DNA from 4 places in the Streptomyces sp. NPDC002926 genome. Region 1 is predicted to be linked to each of the others. Evidence: riboswitches for the same ligand, from Rfam matches in the RefSeq annotation. Region 1 holds a riboswitch; each other region holds the start of a gene.

Region 1 (3,510 bases):
CGAGGAGCTGGCGCGGTTCGCCGCGGAAGGCCCCACGCCCGAGGAGATGGAGCGGGCGCAGGCCCAGTTGGAGCGCGAGTGGCTGGACCGGCTCGGCACGGTCGCAGGCCGCGCCGATGAACTGTGCCGGTACGCCGTGCTCTTCGGCGACCCGCAGCTGGCGCTGAGCGCCGTGCAGCGGGTGCTGGACGTCACCGCCGAAGAGGTGCAGGCGGTCGCCAAGGCCCGGTTGCGCCCGGACAACAGGGCGGTGCTGGTCTACGAGCCCCTCTCCGCGGACAACGGCGACAGCGACGAGAACGACGAGCACGAAGGGGCGGACCAGTGAGCGACGCTGCCGTGACCATGGAGTTCCACCCGCAGCCGACGGCCGGACCGGCCCGCCCCTGGGCGTTCCCGGCCCCCGAGCGCGGCACGCTGGACAACGGCCTCACCGTGCTGCGCTGCCATCGCCCCGGCCAGCAGGTGGTGGCCGTCGAGATCTGCCTCGACGCCCCGCTGGAGGCCGAGCCCGAGGGCATCGACGGCGTCGCCACGATCATGGCGCGCGCCCTGTCGGAAGGCACCGACAAGCACACCGCCGAGGAGTTCGCCGCCGAGCTGGAGCGCTGCGGCGCCACCCTCGACGCGCACGCCGACCACCCGGGTGTCCGCATCTCCCTGGAGGTGCCGGTCTCCCGGCTGCCGAAGGCGCTCGGCCTGCTCGCCGAGGCGCTGCGCGCGCCCGCCTTCGCCGACAACGAGGTGGAGCGGCTGGTACGCAACCGGCTGGACGAGATCCCGCACGAGACGGCCAACCCGGCCCGCCGTGCGGCCAAGGAGCTCTCCAAGCAGCTCTTCCCGGCCTCCCTGCGTATGTCGCGCCCCCGCCAGGGCACGGAGGAGACCGTGGCCCGGATCGACTCCGCGGCCGTGCGCGCCTTCTACGAGGCGTACGTCCGGCCGGCCACGGCCACCACGGTGATCGTCGGCGACCTCACCGGAGTCGACCTTGACGCCGTGCTCGCCGAGACCCTCGGCACCTGGACCGGCAACAGCGCCGATGCCCGTCCCGTACCGCCGATCACCGCCGACGACACCGGCCGTGTGGTCATCGTGGACCGCCCCGGCGCCGTCCAGACACAGCTGCTGATCGGCCGCATCGGCCCGGACCGCCATGACCGCGTCTGGCCGGCCCAGGTGCTCGGGGCGTACTGCCTGGGCGGCACCCTCACCTCGCGCCTCGACCGCGTGCTGCGCGAGGAGAAGGGCTACACCTACGGCGTACGGGCCTTCGGCCAGGTGCTGCGCTCCGCTCCCGACGGGTCGGGCGCGGCGATGCTCGCCATCAGCGGCTCGGTGGACACCCCGAACACCGGACCGGCGCTGGACGACCTCTGGAAGGTGCTGCGTACGCTCGCGGACGGGGGTCTGACCGACGCCGAGCGCGATGTTGCCGTGCAGAACCTGGTGGGTGTCGCCCCGCTGAAGTTCGAGACAGCCGCCTCCGTCGCGGGCACGCTCGCCGACCAGGTCGAGCAGTTCCTCCCGGACGACTACCAGGCGCAGTTGTACGTGCGCCTGGCCGAGACCGGCACCGTCGAGGCGACGGCCGCGGCCGTCAGCGCCTTCCCGGTGGACCGACTTGTCACGGTGCTTGTCGGCGATGCCTCGCAGATCGAGGAGCCGGTCAGGGCGCTCGGCATCGGCGAAGTGACGGTTGTCACAGGCTGATTGGGCTTATCCGGCAAACAATTCAAAACAGGCAAACGGAACCCCGGCCTCCCTGGTGATGCCGGGGTTCTGCTTTATGCCCGTTTTATTGGAGAGCCTGCCTGTCTGGCCTGTGGCATGCGCTACAAAAAGAGCTGTCTGTTTGGTGATTGAAAGACGGCCCGCCTAGCGTCGGTCCGGCTGTCCGCCGTAGCCCGCCGCATCCGCGGCATCGGACAGTCATCGCCGAGTCCCCGTCAGGCGCGAGCCTGGGGAGCCGGGGACCCACTCAGTCCCTGGGGTGAATCGGGCGCCTTCGCACCTGCGGAGGGGCCTGTAGGAGACCTTCCTGCTCCGAACCCGTCAGCTAACCCGGTAGGCGAGAAGGAAGGAAAGGACCAGCCACTTCATGGCGTTCACCCGTGCCACCGGGAAGCACCGTGCCCCGAGCCGAATGACGCGCAAGAAGGCGAACATCGCCGGCGTCGCCGCTCTCGCCACCACCGGCGTCATCGGAACCCTCGCTTCCCCGGCACTCGCCGCCGACACCGGCGCCGCCACCGTCGAGGACACCGGCCTGACCCAGATCGTGGCCGCCGACTCCCTCGCCGAGCAGATCGCCGACCAGGCCGCCGCTCAGAAGCAGGAGGCCGCCGAGGCCGTCGCCAAGGCGAAGGCCGAGGCCGAGGCGAAGCGGAAGGCCGAGGCCCGCGCCAAGGAGGCCCGTGAGGCCAAGGAGCGCGCCGCGCGGGCCGCCGAGCGCAAGCGCCTCAACTCCTTCGTGGCCCCGATCTCTCACTCGTACGTCTCCACGGGCTACAAGACCGGCGGCGCCATCTGGTCCTCCGGCAGCCACACCGGCATCGACTTCCACGCCGCGTCCGGCACGACCGTGCACGCGGTCGGCTCCGGCACCGTCGTCGAGGCCGGCTGGGGCGGCGCGTACGGGAACAACATCGTGATCAAGATGAAGGACGGCTCGTACACGCAGTACGGCCACCTCTCGTCCATCGGCGTCTCGGTCGGCCAGTCGGTGACCCCGGGCCAGCAGATCGGCCTCTCCGGCGCGACCGGCAACACCACTGGACCGCACCTCCACTTCGAGGCCCGCACCAGCCCCGAGTACGGCTCCGACATCAACCCGGTCGCGTACCTGCGCGCGCACGGCGTCAGCGTCTGACCCGACGGCGGGGCCGCTGTCCGGTCCCACGTGCTTCCCGAAGGCCCCGGCTCACCGCCGGGGCCTTCGGTGTTTGCCCGCTCCGCCGGAGTTCTGGCCAAAAGATATCCATGGATTCCGGTCTCCCATCGGAAAATCCCGCGCATTGCAATAGAGTCACTGAACAGACGTCAGTCGGCTGCGTTTCGCGCGGATTAAAGCGGAGGTTCGGTCATGCGCATTCCCGCGCACTCGGTATGCACGGCGATCCGCGACGACATCGTCTCCGGTGTATTCGAGCGCGGCAGCCGGCTCACCGAGGAGCAGCTGGCGCGCCGCTACGGCGTCTCCCGGGTCCCGGTGCGCGAAGCTCTGCGCACGCTGGAGTCCGAGGGCTTCGTCACCACCCGCCGCCACGCCGGCGCCTGTGTCGCCGAGCCCACCGAGCAGGAGGCCGCCGACCTCCTGGAGATCCGGATGCTGCTCGAGCCCATGGGTGCGGCGCGCGCCGCCCAGCGGCGCACCGAGGCACATCTGAAGGTGCTGCGGGGCCTGGTCAGGCTGGGTCAGGAGCGGGCCCGCCGTGGTCAGGGCGAGGACCTGCGGTCACTGGGCGGCTGGTTCCACGAGACGCTCGCCCAGGCCTCCGGCAGTCCGGG
Region 2 (3,510 bases), on a different contig from region 1:
AACTGCGCCTCGTCGTGCTCGGTGTCCGCGACATAGCCGGTGATCTGCGCGCCGGCGCCGGCGTTCGTCCACAGGTTCTTGGGCCGGCGGCTTTCGTTCCGCTCGATGACGGCGTTGGCGGCGGAGAGGATCGTCTGCGTCGAGCGGTAGTTCTGTTCGAGCATGATCGTCGTCGCGTCCGGGTAGTCCTCCTCGAACTGGAGGATGTTGCGGATGGTCGCGCCGCGGAAGGCGTAGATCGACTGGTCGGCGTCGCCGACGACGCAGAGCTCGGCCGGCGGCAGGTCCTCGTGACCCGTCCCCACCAGCTCGCGTACGAGCGTGTACTGAGCGTGGTTGGTGTCCTGGTACTCGTCCACCAGGACGTGCCGGAAGCGCCGCTGGTAGTGCTCGGCGACGTCAGGGAAGGCCTGGAGGAGGTGGACGGTGGTCATGATGATGTCGTCGAAGTCCAGGGCATTGGCCTCGCGCAGCCTCGCCTGGTACATGCGGTAGGCCTCGGCGAGCGTCTTCTCAAAACCTCCCCCAGAGCCTCCGTCCTGGGAGGTACCCCCATCAGCCTGGTCGGCGAAGGTCTCCTCGTCGATCAGCTCGTTCTTCAGGTTCGAGATCTTCGCGCTGAAGGACTTCGGCGGGAACTTCTTCGGGTCGAGGTCCAGATCGCGGCAGACCAGTGCCATCAGGCGCTTGGAGTCGGCGGCGTCGTAGATCGAGAACGACGAGGTGAAGCCGAGCCTCTTGGACTCCCGGCGCAGGATGCGGACGCACGCGCTGTGGAAGGTCATGACCCACATGGCGTTGGCGCGCGGCCCGACGAGCTGCTCGACGCGTTCCTTCATCTCGCCGGCGGCCTTGTTGGTGAAGGTGATCGCCAGTATCTGGCCGGGGTGCACGCTGCGGGTCCCCAGCAGATGTGCGATCCGGTGGGTCAGCACCCGGGTCTTGCCGGACCCCGCCCCTGCCACGATGAGCAGCGGTGACCCGGTGTGCACGACGGCGGCACGCTGCTGTTCGTTCAGCCCCTCGAGCAGGGCGGCGGGGTCCACGACAGTGCGCGGGGCGCCGTCGCGGTAGTACGGGTCCCGGGCCGGAGGCACGTCGAACGCACCCTGGAAGAGATCGTCCGGGATCTCCTCCGGGGCCGAGTCCTCGGGCGGTGGCGGGTGCTGCTCCGCGCTGGGCCGGAGGTCCGCCAGGAAGCTGTCGTCAAAGAGGCTGCTCATCGCTCTACGAGTCTAGGCCGCCGCAGTGACAGCCCGCGGCCGCATCGGGATACGACTCCGGTCGCGATCCGGGCAGCGACTTCCGCGGCAACACCGGCGACGCAGCGCGACCGGGCCACTCCGCTGCGATGCCGTACGGCGCCGACCCCTGAGCGACTCCCCACTCAGTCGCCAAGGTCACGAAAATGTATCGGACATATCGAACATCAACCTTCACAGCAGCCACACGAGTTGGCTACCGTGCTCGATCAGGCGGCCCGTACCCCCCCTGGCGACTCACGCCGAATCGGGCGGCCTGCGCCGAATTCGGACTTCCCTCACGGGAGTTCGGAACCGGGGACCCACCATGCACAACCGGGGTGAATCGGACCTGTCTTTCTCGGTCCGTAGGGCGATCTTCCGTTCCGCCCGAACCCGACAGCTAACCCGGTAGGCGGTCCACGGAAGAAGGAGATGCCGGCCTTGGCGTCGCATCGCAAACCGCGTGCCCGTACCGGAATTGCCGGAATGGCAGGTCTACGCGCCAACTCCCCCGCCGTCGGGTTCACGACGGCTGCCCTCGCCTCCGTCACCCTGTTGTCGACGCAGAGCGCCAACGCCGCGCCCGCCGAGCCGAAGCCCTCCGTCGAAGAGGTGCAGAAGAAGGTCGACGACCTGTACCGGCAGGCCGGAACCGCGACCGAGAAGTACAACAAGGCCAAGGAATCCACCGACGAGAAGCGGCGCGAGGTCGACCAGCTGCTCGACGACGCCGCGAAGCGCACCGACAAGCTGAACGAGTCCCGGCGCACCCTGGGCAACTACGCGGCCGCGCAGTACCGGACCGGCGCGGTCACCCCGACCGCGGCGCTGCTGCTCGCGGACAGCCCCCAGGCGTACTTCGACCAGACCCAGCTGATGGACCGGATGACCGACCGTCAGCGCACCGTCATCGACGACTACGAGACCCAGCGGGCCGCGGCCGCCAAGCAGCGGGCGGAGGCGACGAAGAGTCTCGAGTCGCTCACGGACTCCCAGCAGGCGCTGCGCACCAGCAAGCGGGAAGTCCAGGCGAAGCTGAGCGAGGCGCGTTCGCTGCTGTCGAAGCTCACCGCCGAGGAGAAGGCGCGGCTCGCGGCGATCGAGCGCGAGAAGGAGGAAGCGGCCCGCCGTAAGGCCGAGGCCAAGGCCAAGGAGGAGGCGCAGGCCCGCGCCGACGCGGAGGCGGAACGAAAGCGCCAGGAGCAGGAGCAGCCGGGCGCAGGCACGGGCACGGGATCCGGCACCGCCGACAGCAGGTACGCGGCCAAGGCCGACAAGGTCCTGTCGTTCGCCCGTTCGCAGCTGGGCAAGCCGTACGTCTGGGGCGCGACGGGCCCGAGCTCGTACGACTGCTCGGGACTGACCCAGGCCGCCTGGAAGGCGGCCGGCGTGGATCTGCCGCGCACCACCTGGGACCAGGTGAAGGTCGGCACGCGGGTCGCGACGAAGGATCTGCTCCCGGGTGACCTGGTCTTCTTCTACGACGACATCAGCCACGTCGGCATCTACATCGGCGACGGCAAGATGATCCACGCGCCCAAGCCCGGCGCGAACGTCCGCGAGGAGTCGATCTACTACATGCCGATCTACGGCAGCGTGCGTCCGGCATAACGGAACAAGTGGAACGCCCGGGCCCGACCGCGCCCGGGCGTTGTCACGTACGGAAGGCGTTGTCACGTACGGAAAGCGCCGCTCTCACATCGGGAGCGCCGCTCTCACATCAGAAGCGGCGCTCTCACGTCCAGAGCGTGGCGATGAAGATGTTCGCGACCGTCAGTCCGCCCACCGCCCCGAACACCGCCTTGTCCACCTTCTCCTCGTCCCGCTTCACATACACCAGGCCCAGGATCACGATCAGCACCGCCATCTTGATGCCGATCTTGAGGTTGTTCACCGGCTGGTCGTCGGCCTGGTTCAGGCCCACCAGCACCACGCCCGTGACCAGCATCGTCAGCGCGCCGTGCAGCATCGCCGGGATGAAGCGCGCCTCTCCCGCGCCCATCGCCTTCATCTGAGTGAGGAAGCCGCCGAGCAGCGACGCGATGCCGATGATGTGCAGGGCGACAAAGACATTGATGAGTACGTCCATGAGGCGGAGCCTAACCGTCCCCATACCACCACCCTCCGGGGAGGTAGGCCTCGTTCGCCTCATCGGTCACACCGGTAGGGGAATGCGGTCCGGCATCATGAGCAGGGCTCTCACAAGGCGCACGCTCGTGTCCACCTTTGGCCAATATCGGTCCTTACGCCTCTTCGCCGTGACCGC
Region 3 (3,510 bases), on a different contig from region 1:
GCGTACACCTGGCGTACGAGCTTCTCGAGGGCTACGACACCCTCGTCCTGGTCGATGCCACGGCGCGCGGTGGCGAGCCCGGCACGGTGTATCTGATCGAAGCCGACAGCGCGGGCGACATCGAGCCCGAGACCGCCCTGCTGGACGGCCACCGGATGTCCCCCGACGCGGTCCTGGCGCTCCTGGGGACCCTCTGCGCCGGCACCGGCACTCGGCCGCCGCGGCGCACCCTGGTAGTGGGATGTGAACCCGCCGGTGTGGAGGAAGGCATCGGTCTCAGTCCGCCCGTTGCCGCCGCCGTGCCGGAGGCCGTACGGCTGATCATGGGCCTGGTACGGGACGGCAGGCACGAATCGTCCGCGCCACCGGCTGCGGTCGGCGAGGTTGCGAAGTGAGGAGAAGAGCATGAAGAAGACGATCATTGGCAGCGTGGCCGCCGCGACTGCCGCGACGGCTGTGGCTGCTGTTGTCAAGCAGCTCCTGCCGGACGTCATGCGCTATCTGCGCATCCGCAAGATGTGACACGACGGTGGTGACAGGCCTCAGTAGGCGCCGTTCACATTGTCGATGGAGCCGTACTTGTCGGCGGCGTAGTTGCACGCGGCGGTGATGTTGGCGACCGGGTCGTAGCTGTCCATCGACGTGCCGGGCACGTGGTACGCGAGGAACGTCGGCGCAATGACCTGCAGGAGCCCCTTGGACGGTGTTCCCGCCACGGCGTTGGAGTCCCAGTTGTTGATGGCCCGCGGGTTGCCCGAGGACTCGCGCATGATGTTCCGGTGGATGCCGTCGTACGAGCCGGGGATGCCGTGCTTGGCCATGACGGCGAGTGACTCCCGGATCCAGCCGTCGAGGTTGTTCGCATAGGTCGCGGGCTTCGTGGCGGTGGTGGCGCCCTTGGTGGCCAGCGTGCTCCTCTGCACGGAGCGGCTGGCCCGATCCTCCGGGGAAGACGTGTTGGGGGTCACCTTGGCCTTTTTGCCGACCGACAGCTGGAGACCCGAGTGAATCAGCGAAGGGTTGCTGCCGATTGCCCTCCGGTTGTCCTTGTACAGCTGCATCCAGCCGCCGCTCAGGGAGTGCGCCCGAGCGATCTTGGCAAGGGAGTCACCCACGACGACGGAATAGGTGGTGGGCAGGGCCTTCTTCGCGGCGACGTGCGTGGTGCCCGCGGCGGCCGGGGCCACAGCCTTTGCGGCTGTGACGGGATGTGCCGTCGGCTGGGCCGCGCCGGCAGTGGTCGCGCCGATCACCGGCAGGACGAGTGCGGCACCGCCCGCACCCGCGGCGACGAAGCCCCGGGTGATCGGGCTGGACTTGGGACGACGGTGCTTACCCTTTGCGGGCATGATGAGTTCCTCTCCGTCGCCTGCGAGGTGAGCTGTCGGGTTCGGGCTGGAGATGCCCGGCCGCGGTAGGAATGCGACTTGACCCCGAGCCGTTCCGGATTCCGGATCGGCGGCTTACCTGGGTCCCCCGCTCCTGCCGTAAGTGAGTGGGTGGTTTGCCGGGCGGCGGCAGGATTCGGCGTTCCGTCCGGATTGCGGCGACCGTAAGCGAAAAGCGCTGGATTGAACAAGCCCTGAATTCACCACTGCAATCCGCGCGGCGGAATCAGCCGCGGAAAATCACGCGATCCACCGAGGACGGGAAACTCAACTCGCTTCTATGGAAAGGGACTGGGCCGGATCGGCGCCCTTCGCGCACTGTCGAGGACGTGACCCATATCACGGGTTTCGATGCGGGATGGCCGGCCCTGCGCCGCCGCGAAAATGCACGACAAGTCGCATGTTTTCCTGCAATATGGACGTCGAGAGCAATGCCGAGTAAACGTTCATTCCGGACATGCATGGGCGGAGTTGTCCTCGAAGATGAGCATTTAGTCCCCACATTCGCGCTATAAATGCATTAGCGCCCTCTATGGGTAGATTCTGTCCGTTTGGGTAGTAATTGGGGGTCGCCTCTCCGCCTGGCTGTCCTGTGGCGACGTGCCCCCCGAGACCGGTAGGCGACCACCGCTGCCCGCACGGCGTACGCGCCCGGGTGGCGCAGGTGTGCCGGGGCCCTGCCGCCGGGTCCCGGCGGCAGGGCGGGTGTCGAACGGCTCCAGCGCTCGGCGGGCACGGGCGTGCGGCACTCGGCGAGCACAGAGGCTTCGACGGCCCTCGGTCTGTGCCGGGGCGGAGACCCGTGACCTGTCGAACGACGGCCCCGTCCTGGACATCAGCCTCATGGCCGCCGCGATTCCCACGCCACCGGGCAGCCGTCGAAACGGAGCGCTGGACGGCTACTCCGTCATGGCGAGCGGCACCCAGGCTGCCGACGACGACCAGCGGCACGGCGAACCCGAACCTTCGATCACCTGCTGGTGATCGTGCCCCCGACCGCCCCGCTTCAGTGTCGCTTCGGCAGCAACAGCTTCGTCAGTTCCCTCTGGGCATCGGTCACTGGGCCACTGGTGCTCGGCGCAGGAGTGCCCGTGGGTGAGGTGCTCACACTGCCGGAAGGACTTGCGGAAGGAGTCGGCGTCGGCGAGGCCGAGTGGCTGGGGCGGCCACTGGAGGGGCGGGGGGTCGGCCTGGCCCTCACGGGCGGCCTGGTGGTGGCTGTGGGAGTCGTGGATGCCGCTGATTCCCGGTGAGTGGCCGTCGCGCTGGGGCGCCGAGGCGTACCACTGCTCCGGTCCCGGACACTCCCTCGGGCCGGGTGCGTGGCCGGCCGTTCCGGCGTGGCTTTCGGTGATTTGGTGACGTGGGGCTCGGGCTCGGGCTCGTCGGGGGATACCCGTTCCGGGCCCGGCGCTGCTCCTGGGGCACCGGCGGAGTGCTCGGGCAGCAGCGATACGGCGGCCAGACCGCCGAGCATGGCGAAGGCGGCCGCGGCAAGAGTCCGCCCGCCGTACTTCTTCAATCGCTGCGGATGGCGCCCCCGGGCTGCGGGCACATCTGCCGAGGGAGCGGGGGACCAGAGAGGCTCGGGGGACTCGAACGAGCCCGGTCCCTCGCTGAACAGGATCTCCGGCACCATCGTGTCGACTGTCGGAGCACCACCGCCGCTCCGATCGCTCGGCGGTGCTGTTGCGGAGTCGTATGCGCCGCACTCCGGGCACGTCACGGCGCCGTTGAGGACGCGGCGGCAGGGGAGGCAGTAGTCCATGATCTCGCCCCTTAGTGCGTGAGTTGCTGGAAGGAGCCGTGGCCGGCCGGCCAGGCTGGGCAGCAGCCGGCCGCCGGAAGGCGGCGCTCGGTGACTTTCCGAAGCATCCTTGGCATGCGCGAACCTCACTCACTCACCGGTCTGCAGGTGTTTCACCGGTTACCGAGGTCAACGGGCTTGAGCGAATCAGTGTTCAAAAGGCGGTTGAAACGTGGCGCACGCAACTCCATCGGAGGTTGTAGCTGGTCGCACGGGCGCCCCACTCGGCGTCCGAGCCGGCAATCAGGGCTGACTCCGAGTCAACCGCGCTCATTGTCATGGGGTGTTACGAGCCATCTGCCTGTTCCCCGGGTG
Region 4 (3,510 bases), on a different contig from region 1:
TCTCCCGGCGCGACAACCAGCATCTCGGGTACGGGCACGGCGTCCACTACTGCCTCGGTGCGCCGCTCGCCCGGCTGGAGGGGCAGACGGCACTGGCGACGCTGCTCCGCAGGATGCCCGACTTGCGGCTTGCGGGGGATCCAGACGATTTGCGGTGGCGTGGGGGGCTCATTATGCGCGGATTGCGCACTCTGCCCGTTGAGTTCACACCTCGATGAATCTGACGGTGCGTCAAGACTGTGACTTTCACGTTATCTCCGCTGCATCGACTTGTGACTCACGTTCGAATGCCGCTACGTTCACCGTCGTCCCACCAGTCACGTCTGCGGCAGGTCCGCAGGCATGGCTGTTGTCACGTCTGTAGTCACGCGAAAGGCAACCGCATGCGCTCCGGGAACGGACGACACCGCCGACCCCGCCAGGCTCCGGCCATCGTCGTCGCGGCAGGAGTGACGGGATCGGCCATCGCCATCCCGCTGCTCGGCGCCGGGTCGGCCTCCGCCGCCGATGCCGCCACGTGGGACCGCGTCGCGGAGTGCGAGAGCGGCGGCATGTGGAGTGCCGACCTCGGCAACGGGTTCTACGGCGGTCTGCAGTTCACGCAGGAGGCCTGGCAGGACTTCGGCGGGACGGCGTACGCGCCCACCGCCGACCTCGCGAGCCGCTCCCAGCAGATCGCGGTCGCGGAGAAGGTCCTCGACGCGCAGGGTCCGCAGGCGTGGGCCACCTGTTCGCTGATCGCGGGGCTGGCCAACGACGGCGCCGCGACGGGCGTCGACCCCGGCGCCATGCCGTCGCCCGGGCAGAGTGCTCCCGCACAGTCGGCCACGACCGCGAAGCCCTCCGCCGGGGCCGCCGAGTCCGCCGAGCCGTCCGCGGACCCCTCCGCGCCGTCGACCCCCAAGGCGTCGACCCAGCCGTCCGGGTCGGCGGATCCGGGCACGGGGCAGGACGCCGACGCCGACAGCGGCACCGGAAAGCACCGTGGCACCCCGGAGGAGACAGAGCCGGGCAATACGGACAATCAACGCGAAGATGCCCGCCATGCCTCGCGGGGTGACGGTGCGGCACGTGACGAGGCCGGCAAGACAGGCAGTGCGGACGCGGTGCCCGGCGAGTACACCGTCCGCCCCGGCGACAGCCTGTGGGCCATCGCCGACGAGCAGAAGCTGGCCGGTGGCTGGTCCGCGATCTACGAGGCGAACCGGAAGACCGTCGGTATCGATCCGGACCTGATCCACCCTGGCCAGAGCCTCGATCTGGATCTGAGGTAGCGGCAGTTAGCGGATATATGTCCGAGTTTGACCAAGTGAGACATGGGTCTCTTTGTCCCAACTGACATATCTCGCCCCCCTGATTGGGTCGTTCCGCTTCTCACCTGCGAAAACGAGAGTTCCCCGAGTGGCGGAATGGGCGATTTCTCCCCGATGTTCGTCTTTGAACATCGGGGAGAGCTGTGTCTACGGTCTGAACCGCTCGCCACCGCGGGCACCACTGACCGTCACGCCGAATCCTGCCGCCGGTCGGGGGGAGCAGTCGTTCGCACAGAGCGCCGAAGGCAGGAGCGGGGGACCCAAGGTAAGTGCCGGGCCCGGCCGTTGAGAGCAGTACGCAACGGCCCACGGACCGGCTTGGGGTGAAGCCGCGCGCCACGACGCGCGGCCGGGCAACTCACTTGGCCCGAACCCGACAGCTCACCTCGCAGGCGTCGGTGAGGAGTCGTTCCATGCTGTTTTCCAGCAAGAGCAAGCACCGCCGCCCGGCCGCCTTCAATCGGACTGCCCGTATCGCCGCGCTCGCCGGTGTCACCGGTGCCGTCGTCGCCGCCCCGCTGATGGGCGCCACCTCGGCCTCCGCCGCGACCGCCTCCGAGTGGGACCGGGTCGCCCAGTGCGAGGCCGGCGGCAACTGGTCCATCAACACCGGCAACGGTTTCTACGGCGGCCTGCAGTTCTCGGCCTCCACCTGGGCCGCGTACGGCGGCACGGCGTACGCCTCCTCCGCCGACCAGGCCTCCAAGTCCCAGCAGATAGCGGTCGCCGAGAAGGTTCTGGCCGGCCAGGGCAAGGGCGCCTGGCCCAACTGCGGCGTCGGCCTGTCCAACACCCCCTTCGACGGCGGCTCCGCCGACTCCGGCACCACGCAGAAGGCGCAGCCCGCCCCGAAGCGCGCCGAGGCCCCCACCACGCGCTCCGAGCGCCCCGCCGCCCCGGTGAAGTCCGCGAAGCCCGCCGCCAAGGGTTTCAAGAAGGGTGACGGCGAGTACAAGGTGAAGGCGGGCGACACCCTCGGCACGATCGCCGAGACCCAGAAGGTCAAGGGCGGCTGGAAGAAGCTGTTCGACCTCAACAAGGACATCGTCGAGCGCGCCGACGTGATCTTCCCGGGCCAGCAGCTCCACCTGAGCTGACCCCGGGTCCCCAACGCCCCGGTCCGGCGCGTCTTCCCCCGTACGCGCCGGGCCGGGGTTCTGTCTGTCCCCGGCCGGGTTCTGTCCCCGGCCGGTACCGGTGGCCGCGAGTGTCTCCGTCGGCTCCCGTGGCGTTACCCGCAGGTAGTTCACGTGCTGTTTGTCCTGCGTCGCGAGTCTTCGCGCCGTTTTTCGTCCCAGCGGGCGGGCAACGGCCGACCGACGCCGTGGAGCCGGTTAGGCTCATGTCGCAAGGCCAAGAGACCCTGCATTCTCAGCGTCACATCCCAGAAGGAGATGCTCGTGCCGTCCATCGACGTCGTCGTAGCCCGGGAAATCCTGGACTCCCGAGGCAACCCCACGGTCGAGGTCGAGGTTGGCCTCGACGACGGCAGCACGGGCCGTGCTGCTGTTCCGTCCGGCGCCTCCACCGGTGCGTTCGAGGCTCTTGAGCTCCGCGACGGTGACCAGAACCGCTACCAGGGCAAGGGCGTGGAGAAGGCTGTCCTCGCCGTCATCGAGCAGATCGGCCCGGAGCTCGTCGGCTACGACGCCACCGAGCAGCGCCTGATCGACCAGGCGATGTTCGACCTGGACGCCACTCCGGACAAGTCCTCCCTCGGTGCCAACGCCATCCTCGGCGTCTCCCTCGCCGTCGCGCACGCCGCCTCCGAGGCGTCCGACCTGCCGCTCTTCCGCTACCTCGGCGGCCCGAACGCGCACCTGCTGCCCGTTCCGATGATGAACATCCTGAACGGCGGCTCGCACGCCGACTCCAACGTGGACATCCAGGAGTTCATGATCGCGCCGATCGGCGCCGAGTCCTTCTCCGAGGCTCTGCGCTGGGGCGCCGAGGTCTACCACACCCTCAAGTCCGTCCTGAAGACCAAGGGCCTCTCCACCGGCCTCGGCGACGAGGGCGGCTTCGCGCCGAACCTGGAGTCCAACCGCGCCGCCCTGGACCTCATCCTCGAGGCCATCAAGCAGGCCGGTTACGCCCCGGGCAAGGACATCGCGCTCGCGCTCGACGTCGCCGCGTCCGAGTTCTACAAGGACGGCCTGTACGAGTTCGAGGGCAAGTCCCGCTCCGCCGCCGAGAT

Evidence for each region. A riboswitch is a leader RNA that binds a small molecule or an ion and turns the genes downstream of it on or off. The one in region 1 is predicted to bind cyclic di-AMP.
Region 2: linked by a shared signal. The riboswitch ahead of ACWDZ6_RS12860 (NlpC/P60 family protein) and the one ahead of ACWDZ6_RS14105 (M23 family metallopeptidase) in region 1 are both predicted to bind cyclic di-AMP.
Region 3: linked by a shared signal. The riboswitch ahead of ACWDZ6_RS24280 (transglycosylase SLT domain-containing protein) and the one ahead of ACWDZ6_RS14105 (M23 family metallopeptidase) in region 1 are both predicted to bind cyclic di-AMP.
Region 4: linked by a shared signal. The riboswitch ahead of ACWDZ6_RS18600 (transglycosylase family protein) and the one ahead of ACWDZ6_RS14105 (M23 family metallopeptidase) in region 1 are both predicted to bind cyclic di-AMP.

Annotation. Positions count from the first base shown of each region.
Region 1 covers NZ_JBSFUK010000006.1:108,180-111,689, forward strand. Annotated here, with positions in the region: gene ACWDZ6_RS14095 (M16 family metallopeptidase) at 1-328, shown strand, start outside; gene ACWDZ6_RS14100 (M16 family metallopeptidase) at 346-1,713, shown strand; cyclic di-AMP (ydaO/yuaA leader) riboswitch at 1,927-2,088, shown strand; gene ACWDZ6_RS14105 (M23 family metallopeptidase) at 2,102-2,872, shown strand; gene ACWDZ6_RS14110 (GntR family transcriptional regulator) at 3,086-3,510, shown strand, end outside.
Region 2 covers NZ_JBSFUK010000005.1:279,300-282,809, reverse strand. Annotated here, with positions in the region: gene pcrA (DNA helicase PcrA) at 1-1,223, opposite strand, end outside; cyclic di-AMP (ydaO/yuaA leader) riboswitch at 1,512-1,674, shown strand; gene ACWDZ6_RS12860 (NlpC/P60 family protein) at 1,677-2,855, shown strand; gene ACWDZ6_RS12855 (hypothetical protein) at 2,980-3,333, opposite strand.
Region 3 covers NZ_JBSFUK010000019.1:15,278-18,787, reverse strand. Annotated here, with positions in the region: gene ACWDZ6_RS24290 (hydrogenase maturation protease) at 1-395, shown strand, start outside; gene ACWDZ6_RS24285 (DUF6893 family small protein) at 406-522, shown strand; gene ACWDZ6_RS24280 (transglycosylase SLT domain-containing protein) at 543-1,349, opposite strand; cyclic di-AMP (ydaO/yuaA leader) riboswitch at 1,352-1,512, opposite strand; gene ACWDZ6_RS24275 (hypothetical protein) at 2,232-2,372, shown strand; gene ACWDZ6_RS24270 (hypothetical protein) at 2,480-2,641, shown strand.
Region 4 covers NZ_JBSFUK010000010.1:173,723-177,232, forward strand. Annotated here, with positions in the region: gene ACWDZ6_RS18590 (cytochrome P450 family protein) at 1-218, shown strand, start outside; gene ACWDZ6_RS18595 (transglycosylase family protein) at 384-1,274, shown strand; cyclic di-AMP (ydaO/yuaA leader) riboswitch at 1,541-1,723, shown strand; gene ACWDZ6_RS18600 (transglycosylase family protein) at 1,727-2,410, shown strand; gene eno (phosphopyruvate hydratase) at 2,708-3,510, shown strand, end outside.